DNA from 2 places in the Janthinobacterium sp. B9-8 genome. Region 1 is predicted to be linked to the other one. Evidence: riboswitches for the same ligand, from Rfam matches in the RefSeq annotation. Region 1 holds a riboswitch; the other holds the start of a gene.
What was found. Region 1 has a riboswitch for glycine ahead of gcvT (glycine cleavage system aminomethyltransferase GcvT). Riboswitches for the same ligand answer to the same signal wherever they lie in the genome.
Positions count from the first base shown of each region.

Region 2: another riboswitch for glycine. It lies ahead of VN23_RS10895 (L-serine ammonia-lyase); the one in region 1 lies ahead of gcvT (glycine cleavage system aminomethyltransferase GcvT).

Region 1 covers NZ_CP014222.1:661,170-668,491, reverse strand. The annotation lists gene VN23_RS02930 (SulP family inorganic anion transporter) at 1-648, shown strand, start outside; gene VN23_RS02925 (BCCT family transporter) at 812-2,824, shown strand; glycine riboswitch at 2,964-3,059, shown strand; glycine riboswitch at 3,061-3,158, shown strand; gene gcvT (glycine cleavage system aminomethyltransferase GcvT) at 3,212-4,306, shown strand; gene gcvH (glycine cleavage system protein GcvH) at 4,497-4,874, shown strand; gene gcvP (aminomethyl-transferring glycine dehydrogenase) at 5,097-7,322, shown strand, end outside.
Region 2 covers NZ_CP014222.1:2,446,094-2,453,415, forward strand. The annotation lists gene VN23_RS10890 (M16 family metallopeptidase) at 1-1,422, opposite strand, end outside; gene VN23_RS10895 (L-serine ammonia-lyase) at 1,618-3,018, opposite strand; glycine riboswitch at 3,394-3,478, opposite strand; gene VN23_RS10900 (nuclear transport factor 2 family protein) at 3,650-4,087, opposite strand; gene gspG (type II secretion system major pseudopilin GspG) at 4,443-4,859, shown strand; gene VN23_RS10910 (type II secretion system F family protein) at 4,879-6,051, shown strand; gene VN23_RS10915 (GspE/PulE family protein) at 6,048-7,322, shown strand, end outside.

The DNA.
Region 1 (7,322 bases):
CTGATTCCGCTCCCCACGCTTGCTGCCGTTTTGCTTTATGTAGCTTGGAATATGGGGGAATGGGACGAGTTCCGGCGCTTGCAGCACTTTACCGGCAATTACCGCACGATTTTGCTTTCAACTTTTATCCTGACTGTAGTTGTAGATTTAACCGTGGCGATGGAAGTCGGCCTGCTGCTTGCCTGCGTTTTTTTTATTACCCGGGTATCCAGCCTGACTCACCTAAAAAAAGTAGAGCTACCGGATCACCTAAAGACAAAGACCGATCAAATTGAAGCATGGAGTATCCATGGCTCCTTATTTTTTGGATCAATTGCCAAAATAGAAAGCTTACTTGACCCACATAAAATCCAGCCAGACCTGCTGATTCTGGATTTATCCTCGCTCTTAAACATGGATACCACGGGGCTGGAGGCCTTAGAAACATTGCAGCATCAGTTACATCATCAGGGCGCCTGCCTGATTATTTGCGGCGCGGGTATACAGCCCAATTCGCTGATCCACCGCTCCGGGTTTTATCAACACTTAGGGGCAGAATTTTTATTGCCCGATTTGCCAAGTGCCTGGCAGAGCGCTGATCACTGGCTTAAAAACACACATGCGGATCATCAGGAAGACAGCGCAGAAGCACATAGTCACAATGTGTGATTTAGTCACTAATTTGTACTATTCAACATTACAAACCCAGAAATAATTGCTAGAGTGCCTGTCGCTTTTCTATGCGAATAGTCTTATAAATACATAGGCATAGAGCTGAAATTCGCTTTTTATCCCCAAATGGCCTCGTTTTTTGGCCACTACAAGGAGATTCATGAATACAAGTCCCCAACCCCGCTCCCATCACACTTTAAGCATGCCGGTGTTTTTACCCAGCATGATTTTAATTGGTATTTTGCTCGCCATTTGCACACTTAACCCGCAGGCTGCTGAACAACTTTTCTCGCAAGGACAAGTTTGGATCACGCAAAACTTCAGCTGGTTTTATATTCTTTCTGTGGCTATTTTTGTCATCACCTTGGTTGCCATCGCTTGCAGCCCTTACGGCAATATCCGCTTGGGACCGGACGATGCCAAACCCGAATACAACTTTACCTCCTGGGTAGCCATGCTGTTTGCCGCTGGCATGGGGATAGGCCTGATGTATTTCGGCGTAGGCGAGCCGATGCAGCATTATTTATCGCCGCCACTGGCCCAAGGCAGTACGATGGCTGCCGCCCGTGAAGCGATGACCATGACGTTTTTTCACTGGGGCTTTCATGCTTGGGCGATTTACTGCCTTGTTGGCCTCGTGCTGGCCTACTTTGGCTTTCGCTACAATCTGCCGCTGACCATTCGCTCCGGCCTTTATCCTATTTTGCGCGATAAAATCAATGGCCCAATCGGCCATGCCGTCGATGTATTTGCGCTTTGCGGCACTATTTTCGGGATTGCCACCACGCTGGGCTATGGCATTTTGCAAATCAGCGCCGGGCTGCATTCGCTTACCGGCTGGGAAACCTCTAATCTACAATTTCAGTACGGCCTGATTGCTGTAGTGATTGGCCTTGCGGGCTGGTCTGCTGCATCGGGCTTGGATAAAGGCGTGCGCCGCCTCAGCGAGCTTAATTTAAGCCTCGCCATTATTCTGATGCTGTTCGTATTATTTGCTGGGCCAACGCTGTTTTTACTCGGTGCATTTGGCGACAATATCGGCCATTATTTCTCTAGCCTCGTCGAGCTGACTTTCCGCTCTTATACCTATGAGCCTACGCAAAAAGAAGGCTGGTTTAGCGGCTGGACACTGCTGTATTGGGCGTGGTGGATTTCTTGGTCGCCCTTCGTTGGGATGTTTATTGCGCGTATTTCGCGTGGCCGTACCTTACGTGAATTCATCATTGGCGTAATGCTGATTCCTGCATTGTTTAACTTGGTATGGATGACGATTTTTGGCAATACCGCCATCTGGCTGGATATGCATACCGCTGCCGGTGCGCTATCGCAAACCGCAGGCAATGTGGATGCGCTGCTGTTCAAATTCTTTGAATACCTGCCGCTAGTGAAAGTCACTTCATCTATCACCATCCTGTTGATTGCCGTATTTTTTGTCACCTCGGCCGATTCGGGCTCTTTTGTGCTTAACACCATCGCCACCCGTGGCGCAGAAAAATCGCCCGCTTGGCAAAGCCTGTTTTGGGCTGGCCTACTCGGTGTAACTGCTGCGATTTTACTGACTACCGGTGGTTTAAAAGCACTGCAAGCCGTCACCTTGATTGCCGCCCTGCCGTTTACAGTGATTATGCTGCTGCTCTGTTTTAGCCTGTGTAAAGGCTTGGCTGCAGACAGGCAACACTTCTCACAGAAGTTTTCCCCCAGCACCACCTTCTGGACAGGCCAGCACTGGCGTACACGCCTTGCGCAAATTCTGCACGAGCCCCGCTTAAGTGATGTTGAACAGTTCATCGCCAAAAGTGTTCGCCCTGCACTCAATGAAGTTGCCAGCGAGCTACAAAAACAAGGCCTGAGTGCTTCCGTATTGCATGGCGAAGACGGCGCGGTTTCTTTGGTCGTGCCGCAGGCCAATCTGCGTGACTTTGTTTACGGCGTACGGCCTTTAAAGCAGCCGGTAGCCACTTTTGCGCTACGCGATGCATCGCTACCGATGTCGAGCAGGCCACATCACTATGTGCCCATCACCTTCTTTGAAGATGGCCGTCAGGGCTACGATGTGCAATATATGATTCAGCAAGAGCTGATTGCTGATGTGCTCAAGCAATACGAGCGTTATTTAAGCTTGGTACAAAATCAGGATACCCACTTGCTTAATAGCGCACCGGGCCACACCTAAGAGATTCGAGTACCCCAATAAAGCCCCGCTCATATTTGAGCGGGGCTTTATGCTGTTAAATACCTCAAAATCATAATTACGGTGCATACCAATTTGCACATGTAAAAATTGACAAACACCGCCTAAGTGGTTAAATTTCGACCACTAAAGAGGAGAGAGCACCTAGGGAAAACCCTTGGTGCCGCCGAAGGCGCAACGCCCGCGAACGCTCAGGCAAAAGGACTCTTTGGCATCAACACTCTGGAGAGTGGCGTGCAAAACGCCCACCGAAGGGGCTAACAAAACGGATCGTCATGAGCCGTTTTGGAATCTCTCAGGTACCAAGGACAGAGGGGCCGCTGCATCTGAAAAGCCTAATCGGCTTGCAGCGCTATGCCCGAGAGCGCCATGTCCGCCCAACTCCACACTACCCCACTCAATGCCGCCCATCGTATTGCCAACGCCCGTATGGTCGATTTTGGCGGCTGGGACATGCCTGTAAACTATGGCTCGCAAATCGAAGAACACCACGCCGTTCGCACCGATGCAGGCATGTTTGATGTCAGCCATATGCGTGTGGTGGATATCAAGGGCGAACAAGTTCGCGCCTTCCTGACCCGCGCCCTTGCCAATAATGTGGCCAAGCTTAAAGTTTCTGGCAAAGCGCTCTATTCTTGCTTGCTCAACCCACAAGCTACCGTCATCGACGATTTGATTGTTTATTACTTCACCGAAGATTATTTCCGCCTTGTGGTGAACGCTGGCACCGCAGATAAAGACATTGCATGGATGCAGCAGCTTAATACCGAATGGAATACCGGCCTCACCATTACCTCCCGCAATGATTTAGCCATTCTGGCCGTACAGGGCCCGAATGCCCGCGCTAAAGTCTGGGAGGTTTTGCCAGGAACTCAAGCCGCCAGCTCAGACCTCAAGCCTTTTAATGCCGCACAAATTGGCGATGTAATGATTGCCCGCACCGGCTACACCGGTGAAGATGGTTTTGAAGTAGCACTGCCTGCCACCCAAATTGAAGCCTTCTGGAATCAACTTATCACCGCAGGCGTTCGCCCATGTGGCCTAGGCGCACGCGACACGCTGCGTTTAGAAGCCGGTATGAATTTATACGGCCAGGACATGGACGAAACGATCAATCCGCTGAACGCAGGTTTAGCCTGGACGATTGACCTCGTTTCCGAGCGAGATTTCGTAGGTAAAGAAGCCCTCATCGCCCAAGGCCAGACCCAGCAATTCCTAGGTTTATTGCTGCTAGATAAAGGCGGCGTATTGCGCGGCCATCAGGTGGTGCATACCGAACACGGGACCGGTGAAATCACCAGCGGCACCTTCTCCCCTAGCCTGCAACAATCCATCGCTATGGCACGTTTACCGCTTGGCGTTGCCATTGGCGACACCGTGCACGTGGCGATCCGCGACAAAAAACTAGCCGCCCGCGTAGTGAAAATGCCTTTTGTACGCAACGGTAAATCACAGCTTTCATAAAAACCTAATATCTGTAGACACAGAGAACACGAAGAAAAACAAAACGAGAACAGAGAGAAAACAACTTCGTTTAAGCGTTTACTTAATCGGTTTTCTCTGTGTACTCTGTGTTCTCATTCTTTCTCCGTGTCTACAGAACTTTTTGACCTTACACAGCACACAACAACACACCCTATACCGGAGCACTTTTATGTCTATCCCAGCTAATTTGAAATTCACTGACACGCACGAATGGCTTCGTCTTGAAGCAGATGGCAGCATCACCATCGGTATTACCAACCACGCGCAAGAAGCGCTGGGCGATATCGTGTTTCTAGAATTGCCAGCAGCTGGCACTCGTTACGCTAAAAATGACGCTTGTGGTGTGGTTGAATCCGTTAAAGCCGCCAGCGATATCTATGCGCCACTGGCGGGTGTGATTCTGGAAAGCAATGACGATTTGACCAATGCTCCAGAGCAAGTCAACACCGACGCTTACGGCGCATGGTTATTCAAAATCACCCCAGACAACGCAGCCGACCTCGACACCATGCTAAGCGCTGCCGATTACGAAAAAGCCATCGGCTAATAAAGACATAAAAACTTCTGTAGACACAGAGATCGGGAAGAACACAGAGCACACGGAGAAAACCATTAAGGTAAAACCTAATTAACAGCAAGTTATCGCCTGCAGCGCTGTTATAGCTAGGTCTTCCTCCTTGTTCTCGCTTTTGTTTTTCTCTGTGTTCTCTGTGTTCTCTGTGTCTACAGATCTTTTTGACCTGCCCCACGTACACTTACGGTTGCCGCCATGACCACTGCATCTCTTAGCCATCTTGAAGATCACGCCGCTTTTGTGGCCCGCCATATCGGCCCTAATGCAGCGGAAGAAGCCGCCATGCTGGCCACGCTGGGCTATGCAACGCGCTCTGATCTGATTAAAAATATTGTTCCTGCCGCCATTCACCGTCAGGATGCTTTGCCGCTGGGTGAATTCACTCAGGCCAAGAGCGAAGCCGAGGCTTTGGCCACGCTGAAAGCCATTGCAGGCAAGAATGTGCTCAAAAAGAGCATGATTGGTCAGGGCTATTACGGCACTCATACCCCTAGCGTGATTCTGCGCAATATTCTGGAAAATCCAGCTTGGTACACGGCTTACACCCCATACCAGCCAGAAATCAGCCAAGGCCGCTTGGAAGCGATTATTAACTTCCAGCAAATGATTACCGATATGACCGGCATGGCGATTGCCAATGCGTCGATGCTGGATGAAGGCACCGCCGCTGCTGAAGCGATGACACTCTTGCTGCGAATGAGCAAAAGCAAATCGACTATTTTCTACGTAGCCGCCGATGTACTGCCACAAACCCGCGAAGTGATTGCTACCCGCGCAGCGCCACTGGGCATTGAAGTGCGTACCGGTCTTGGCGAAGCCGGGGACGGCTTTGGTGTGCTATTGCAATACCCTGGCGTAAATGGCGATGTGCCGGATTACCGTGCACTGGTAGCTGATTTACACGCCAAGGGCACTTTAGTTGTTGTAGCCGCTGATTTGCTGGCGCTTACCTTGCTGGCAGCGCCCGGTGAATGGGGTGCAGATGTGGTAGTCGGCAATAGCCAGCGCTTTGGTGTACCGCTCGGCTTTGGTGGCCCGCACGCTGGCTTCTTAGCCACACGCGATGAATTCAAACGCTCAATGCCAGGCCGCTTGGTCGGAATTACCATCGATGCGCAAGGTAAGAGCGCTTACCGCCTTGCCCTGCAAACCCGCGAGCAACATATTCGCCGCGAAAAAGCCACATCCAATATCTGTACCGCGCAAGTATTGCTCGCCGTAATGGCCAGCATGTACGCCGTTTACCACGGCCCGGCAGGCTTAAAACGCATCGCTCACCGCGTGCACCGCCTGACCAGCATCTTGGCTGCAGGTTTGACCCAGCTCGACGCTAAAGTACTTAACAGCAATTGGTTTGATACGCTGACTATTTCGGTAAAAGAAGCGGCTGTCGTGCATGCGTTGGCTCACAACCACGGCATTAACTTGCGCGTGATTAGCGCGACCACCGTGGGGGTATCGCTAGACGAAACCACCACGCGTGAAGATGTATCGGCACTCTGGCATGTGTTTGCCTCAGGTAAAACCCTGCCAACAGTGGACGCCATCGATGCAGAAATCGCAGGCGCATTACCGGGCGAGCTGCTACGCCAGTCCGACTTTCTGACTCACCCTACCTTTAACCGCTATCACTCCGAAACCGAGATGATGCGCTACCTGCGTAGCTTGGCAGATAAAGATTTAGCGCTTGATCGCACCATGATTCCGCTAGGCTCTTGCACCATGAAACTGAACGCAGCCAGCGAAATGATGCCGGTCACCTGGCCAGAATTTGCCAGCGTTCATCCATTCGCACCTGCTGCGCAAACGATCGGCTATCGCGAAATGATCGCCCAGCTTGAAGCCATGCTCTGCGCGGCAACGGGTTACGCGGGTGTTAGTCTGCAACCCAACGCGGGTAGCCAGGGCGAATACGCGGGACTGTTGATTATCAAGGCCTACCACGCTTCACGTAATGATGCGGCGCGCAATATCGTACTGATCCCAGCTTCCGCACACGGCACCAACCCTGCTTCAGCGCAGATGGCAGGCCTCACCGTAGTCGTGGTTGCTTGTGATGAAGCGGGCAATATTGATCTGGCCGATTTACGTGCCAAGGCCGACAAACACAGCCAGAATATTGCCGCGATTATGATCACCTACCCAAGCACGCACGGTGTGTTTGAAGAGTCGGTCAAAGAAGTGTGCGATATCGTGCACGGCCACGGTGGCCAGGTGTATATCGACGGCGCAAATATGAATGCCATGGTGGGCCTCTGCGCGCCTGGCCAGTTTGGCGGCGATGTCAGCCACTTAAACCTGCACAAAACATTCTGCATTCCTCACGGCGGTGGCGGCCCCGGTGTTGGCCCAGTAGCGGTAGCAGCACACTTGGTACCGTTCTTGCCTAACCAGCAAAGCAGCGGCTATGTGCGTGGTGAG
Region 2 (7,322 bases), 1.8 Mb from region 1:
TCGCACCGCATCAACAATGTTTTGTGCCGTCTTCTCAAAAAATACCGAATAACTATTCACTGCAGGTGGCAATAAAATCGTAGCCACTTGATCTGGCGACAATAGCAAGCGCTTTAACTCATCTTGTAAAACGTCGGAAGTGGTGGCCGCAAAAAATATTTTAAGCTGCTGAAACATTCCAAATGAATCTCTGGCTGTTTCACCAAATTGAGCGTACTTCTGCAAACGATAAATCCAATCGCTATGACTTGAGAAACTGGACTGACTTTTGCGATAAATCTCAAAGCTACGATAAAGCTCTTGCTGGCTAAAACCAAAGCGTTTAGCTCTTTCCAGCTCGCGATATAAGGCTTGCAGCGCCTCTTTCATTTGCTTATCTTTAACCGACACCGACAGGGTAAATTCAGTTTGGCGAGTAGGTAAGCTCGTACCATGCCCATTAAAATAATTGGCATCGACAAAAGGGCTGCCTTCTTTTCTAGCTTGTACACTCAGACGTTGTTGCAATAAGGTACCCAACATACCGCGTTTGAAGTTGCTAAACGCCGCATCTGCATCAGTCATCGATTCCGCGGGTAAAGCCCAGCCCCATACCGCTTGTGGGTGAGCAATTCCCGGCACATCGCGGTGGCTAAAAAAACGCAAACCACTTGCCGCTGCTGGATGGGCATAGCCTATGGGCGCAGTGCCTTTTTCTATACCAGCAAACAGTGCCTTAATTTTATCCTCTGCCTCTTGCGGCTTAATATCACCCGCAATCAGCAACGTCATCCGCTGTGCTTGGTATTCACGCTTATAAAAAGCTTTTATTTTTTCAAGAGGGATCTTTTTTACAATATCAGCATCACCAATCGCCAAACGCTTTTGATATTGCTCCGAGGGATAAATCGCTTTAAGTAGGGACTGGTAAAAATCAGAACCAAGCTGGCGAAGGCGACCTTCATCCAGCACCACTTCCCGTTCCAGCTCTAATTCGGCCGCATCCAGCTCAATGCCATTTGCCCAATCAGCAAGTAGTTGCAAAGCTTGTGGCAGCGCCTCTTGCGAAACACTGATTTGATAATTGGTCCACTCATGAAAAGTAAACGCATTCATATCGCTGCCAAGGCGCATGCCCTGGCTTTCTAAAAAAGATTTTAATTGCTGCGGCCCAAAATGCTTCGTTCGGCGAAACGCCATATGCTCGAGCAAATGCGCCACACCACGCTCATCATCCGCTTCACTCAGCGATCCTGCATTAACCAATAAGCGCAATTCCACCTTACCCGCAGGCTCGGCATTGGGCTTGATATAGTAGTTCAAACCATTGGCCAGCTGACCGTGACGAACATCGGAGGGTAAAAGAGGAAGTATTTCCAGCTTACTATCTGCCGCCTGCACATTGCCGATCAAGCCAAGTAGCAAGCAAAATATTATTTTCAAAATAACCGCCACAATCTTTCAAAGACTGCAAATATTACGGCAGGTTATGTCAATAATCAATCAGCATTAAATATTTAATATTAGCGAGTACATTGAAGCGAATCGATATGCAAACAAACATCAAAAAGCAGTCTTGATCAAACAGGCATAAAAAAACGGCAGGTTTCCCCGCCGTTTTTTAGGTGCTAAAAAAAATCAGCACTCCACAATATTCACCGGCAATTCAATCATATTAATTGCCAAGCCACCGCGGGCGGTTTCTTTGTATTTGGTGTTCATATCGCGGCCAGTATCGCGCATGGTTTTAATCACCCGATCAAGCGACACAAAGTGTTGACCGTCGCCGCGCAGCGCCATGCGGGCGGCATTAATCGCTTTGATCGATGCCATGGCGTTGCGCTCAATACATGGCACTTGCACAAGGCCACCGACCGGATCACACGTCAGGCCAAGGTTGTGCTCCATGCCAATTTCTGCGGCGTTTTCGACTTGCTCGGGCGTGCCGCCCAAGACTTCTGCAAGCGCACCTGCGGCCATCGAGCAAGCGGACCCCACTTCCCCCTGACAACCGACTTCTGCACCAGAGATAGAAGCATTCAGCTTAAACAAAATACCTATCGCGCCCGCCGTCAGGAAGAATCGCACAATGCCGTCATCAGTCGGATTCGGTGTAAAGCGGGCGTAATAATGCATCACGGCAGGGATAATCCCTGCTGCGCCATTGGTAGGCGCAGTCACCACTCGGCCACCACCCGCGTTTTCTTCGTTGACAGCCAGCGCGTATAAATTCACCCAATCGAGCACGGTAAGCGGATCACGCAGCGCGGCTTCTGGGGATGCCAACAGTTTTTGATACATATCGGCGGCGCGGCGTTTTACTTTTAAGCCGCCGGGTAAAATCCCCTCATGCTCGCACCCCCGTTTTACACAGGCTTGCATCACCGCCCAGATCTCCAGCAGGCCAGCGCGAATTTCGTCTTCGGTGCGCCAAGCCAGCTCATTTTCTAGCATGATCTGGCTAATGGTTTTGCCGTGGCGCTCGCACAGCGCAAGTAGCTCGGCACCGCTCGAAAACGGGTGCTTCAGCTCGGTCACGCCGGGAGGGTTAAAGCCCGCATCCACAGCGGCCTCATCCACCACAAAACCACCGCCTACCGAGTAATAAGCACGCTTAGAGACGCTCTCGCCAGCGGCATCAAAGGCTTCAAAAATCATGCCATTCGGGTGAAATGGCAGTGTTTTGCGCTTATGCAAAATGAGGTGTTCGGCCTCAATAAATTGAATTTCATGCTTGCCGAGCAGATTTAACTTTCGGCCTTCACGAATGGCCGCGACCATCTCATCGACCTTTTCGGTGTCCACAAGGCGAGGCGATTCGCCCTGCAAGCCGAGTAAAACCGCGATATCCGAGCCATGGCCTTTGCCCGTGGCACCTAGGGAGCCAAATAACTCGCTTTTTACTTTGGCGACTTTCTCAAGGATGCCGTCTTTCTCTAAACGACGAGCAAAGGTACGCGCAGCCCGCATCGGGCCAACGGTGTGCGAGCTGGATGGGCCTAGGCCGATCTTAAATAAATCAAATACGCTAATTGCCATTTTATGTATCTCGGGTAATGCCTGCTGCTGCGCTGAGTGCATGCTCGAGTCGCTTGCAGGCTATTGTTAAGGTCTGTTTTTTTAATAGATTGTTTTTACGGTATATCGTTCAGCTTAATCGCAAAATGAGGCGACTAAGCGTTGTTGTTTTTCACATAGTGGTAAGCAAGCTTCACGGCTTAACGGATGTAATCCATGGTTAGAGATGCAAAGCGGCTAAGTTTGAACAGGGCGAAAAAGGATGACAGTGCCCGCTCAGCGTAAGCCGAACGATGCCCCTCTGTCCTTTTGCCTGAGAGATTGCGGCACGATGCAGCACATCGGCCATGCTTCCTTCGGCGAGGCAGGCTAAACCTACCTTCTCTCCAGATTGCCAACGCCATCACAGTTCTTTTGCCTGAGAGTTTCTGGGGCGATTCCCCTTCGGCGCTGTGCTAACAGTCTCTCCTGCAATGGCTGCGGCAAGTCTTTGCGATCAAACCAAGCACGGCCGCGTGGCAGCAGCCAATCTATTGAAGCTTGCACTGGCTGTCAATTCATGATTAGCACTAGAGCTCAATAAAAAGCCCCACGCTGACAATATGCATGGGGCTTATTAATAAATACGCAGCAATACGGCTGCTTAAATCACTTAAAACATGCCATTACCATTGGCATCTTTCTCTGGCACAGCCTGAATCACATCCCAATGCTCGATAATCTTGCCATTTTTAACGCGAAAAATATCCACAATCGCCACGCCACGCTCACCGGCTTTATCTTGAGAGTGAACATGCAGCATCACCAAATCACCCTCTGCAATCACCCGCTTAATCACAGTACGGGAATTCGGTGAATTAGCTTTTATATAGCGAATAAAATCCTGCAAAGGCTGCACACCATTTGCTACTTCCGGATTATGCTGAATATAATCTTTAGCAATAAACGGTAAAACACCCTCGGCATCCAACTTATTAAATGCAATATCGTAAAACTTAAGCACCAGCGTTTTATTTTTCTCTTCCTTAGGCCCGGCCATCGCCGTTGCTGCCAGCAAACCTAATATCATCGTAATGAGTAATTTTTTCATCTTAAATATCCTTTAGCTGCGTATTTAAACAAAAAGCAAAAAATGAAGAGCACCCGCCCTGCAAACTATAGCTATTTCTTAAAAATATCACACTCTATTACCCGGCTACGTTAGCAAGAATCAACAGCTAATAACCAGCACTTATACCACCTTACTAACTAACAAATTCGCCAATTCACAGCCACACAATCTACTCTACTCAGCTAGTCGTAATGCGTACTTCAAGCCCGGTATTTTTCCATCTAGGCAAAAGCTAAGAAAAAGGCTTGATCCCGCAAGAAGCGCCGTATTACGATGCGGGGATAGAAGATGAAAGGCGGCTCCTGCTAGCCTTCACGGGAAGAGACAAAAAAAAATGAAAAATCATCGCCTATCCAGAGGTTTCACCCTACTGGAATTACTCGTTGTTTTGCTGATTATTGCCCTGCTTGCCGGTTACGTTGGCCCCAAGCTGTTTGGTGAGGTAGGCAAAGCCAAGACTAAGACTGCGGCAAGCCAGATGAAATCGATTGCCGATGCACTCGATCATTACCGCCTTGATACCGGCCACTACCCAAGTACCGAGCAAGGCATCAATGTGCTGACCAAAAAGCCAAGTGACGAGCCAAAGTGGCAAGGCCCTTATTTGATGAAAGACGTGCCAGCAGATCCTTGGGATAGGCCTTACGTTTACAACAAACCGGGCGAAAACGGCCGCGACTACGATTTGCTGACCATGGGCGCAGACGGCAAAGCCGGTGGTACGGGCGAAGACACCGACGTTAGCTACTAATCTATAAAGCCCCGCCCCCATGCGCTACACCGTTAAAGCCTTGCAGGCAGGCAAGCTGCTGCAGCTGGATCTCGACGCCGCTAATGAAAGCGAGCTAAAGGATAAGCTGACGGCGCAAGGTCAGCAGTTTTTATCTGCCAAGGCGCACAGCAGCTTTAAACTCTCCACCAAAGCATTTGACCTATCGCTGTTTACCCAAGAGCTGATCGCGCTTTTGCAAGCGGGGCTGACGCTAGTTGAAGCAGTAGAAACGCTTAAAGAAAAGAGTGCGCAAGATACCCATGGCGATGTATTAAGCCGCATGATTGAAGGCCTGTACCAAGGCTTACCATTATCTAAAGTACTGGCGCAAATGAACCAGCACTTCCCGCCTTTATATATCGCCACCGTTAGCTCGGCAGAAAAAACCGGCCACCTTGCAGATGCGCTGGGGCGTTATCACCATTACGAATCCCGGCTGGCTGCAGTTAAAAAGAAGGTTATTTCGGCGGTGATTTACCCGCTGGTAGTGATTGGTATTGGCGGCGGCATTATGCTGTTTTTGCTGTTTTATGTGATCCCAAAGTTCAGCCAGATCTATGCTTCGATGAAAAACCTGCCTTTTGCCGCGCAAGTGATGCTGTGGTGGGGGGATTTGGTGCACAAGCATGGCTTGATAATGTTTGGCGGCTTGGTGCTTAGCGTGGTGTTGGCGGTGTTTTTGCTGCGCACCGAGGCGGCAAAAAGTGCTTTGCGTGAGGCCTTTTGGCGCTTACCGCGTTTAGAGCAATACCGGCGCTTATTTTCGCTGACGCGTTTTTACCGCACCGTGGGCCTGCTGCTGGCTGGCGGAATTTCGGTGGTGCATGCGATGGAACTGGCGGCGCAGTTATTGCCACTAAAAATGCAGCTTGGCTTACAGCAAGCCTTGGTCGATGTGAAATCGGGCCAAGCCCTTTCGCAAGCCCTGCCCCGCTATCAGCTGACTACACCCGTATCAGAGCGCTTACTGCGCGTGGGGGAACAAAGCGGCGAGCTAGCCACCATGTGCGAGCGCTCGGCGCAGTTTTGCGATGAAGAGCTAGAACGCGCCATCGATATGTTTACCCGCCTTTTTGAGCCCATTTTAATGTTGATTATTGGTGTACTGATCGGTGGAATTGTTTTTCTGCTGTATATGCCGATTTTTGAGCTGGCTGGGAATATGCAATGACAGATGCCACATATATGCCAGCGATGACTGAAGCGATCACAATCTCTTCAGCCAAGCTCAGCCTCGAGCTGATCCAAACATTACGCCAGGATCAGGCCCCGCTTGCGCCGCGTTTGCAACAAGTATTGCAACTTAGCGACGCAGATTACGGCGAGCAACTTAGCCGCTTTCTTGGCCTGCCGTTTTTAAGCCTCGATGCCATCAGCGCGCTTAGCCCGCGTTACGATCTACTGCCTTACGGCGAAGCCGTGGCAAGGCAATGCCTGCTACTCGATGGCACAGATGGGCTGTGCGTAGTATTGGCTGATCCTTTCGATGCCGCGCTGCGCAACTGGCTACGCCAACGTTTGTCTGTAAGCTATCAAACTGCTTTTGCTCATCATCAGGCACTACGTACTTACTTAGAACAGTTTGAAACCTCACACCGAGCGATGGATCAGCTAGGGGTTGGCGAGCAGAGCGAAGTCAATCAGGACGGCATCGTCGAGATTTCACTGGCGACCTTAGCTGCAGATAAAAAGCCTGTGGTCAAACTGGTGAATTCCACGCTGTACGACGCGCTTAAAGCCAAGGCTTCTGATGTGCATATGGAAAGTACGCCAAATGGCTTAACCATTAAATATCGTATCGACGGCGTGCTGCTGCATATTGGCGGCGCAAATGGCTTGGAAACCGCCGAGCAAGTAATTTCGCGGATTAAGGTGCTGGCCGATCTGGATATTTCAGAGCGCCGCGTGCCGCAAGACGGGCGCTTTAAGGCAAGGATTAATGGCCGCGAAGTGGATTTTCGCGTCTCCATCATGCCGTCCATTTACGGCGAAGATGCCGTGCTGCGGGTATTAGATAAGCAAAATGGCGGCGATGCTTTTAAGCAGCTGCGTTTAGATATTCTGGGCTTTGATGATGGCACGATGGCGCGGATCAGAAGTTTGGCGCGTGAGCCTTACGGCCTGCTGCTGGTCACTGGCCCTACCGGCTCAGGTAAATCGACCACGCTTTACGCCACGCTTTCTGAGATTAATACCGGCGAAGAGAAAATTATCACCATTGAAGATCCGGTGGAATACCAGCTACCCGGTGTATTGCAAATTCCTGTGAACGATAAAAAAGGCCTGAGCTTTGCCCGCGGCCTGAGATCGGTGCTGCGCCATGATCCGGATAAGATTTTGGTAGGCGAAATTCGCGATGGCGAAACCGCCAATATTGCCGTGCAAGCCGCGCTAACCGGCCATTTGGTGCTCACTTCCGTGCACGCCAACAATGTGTTTTCG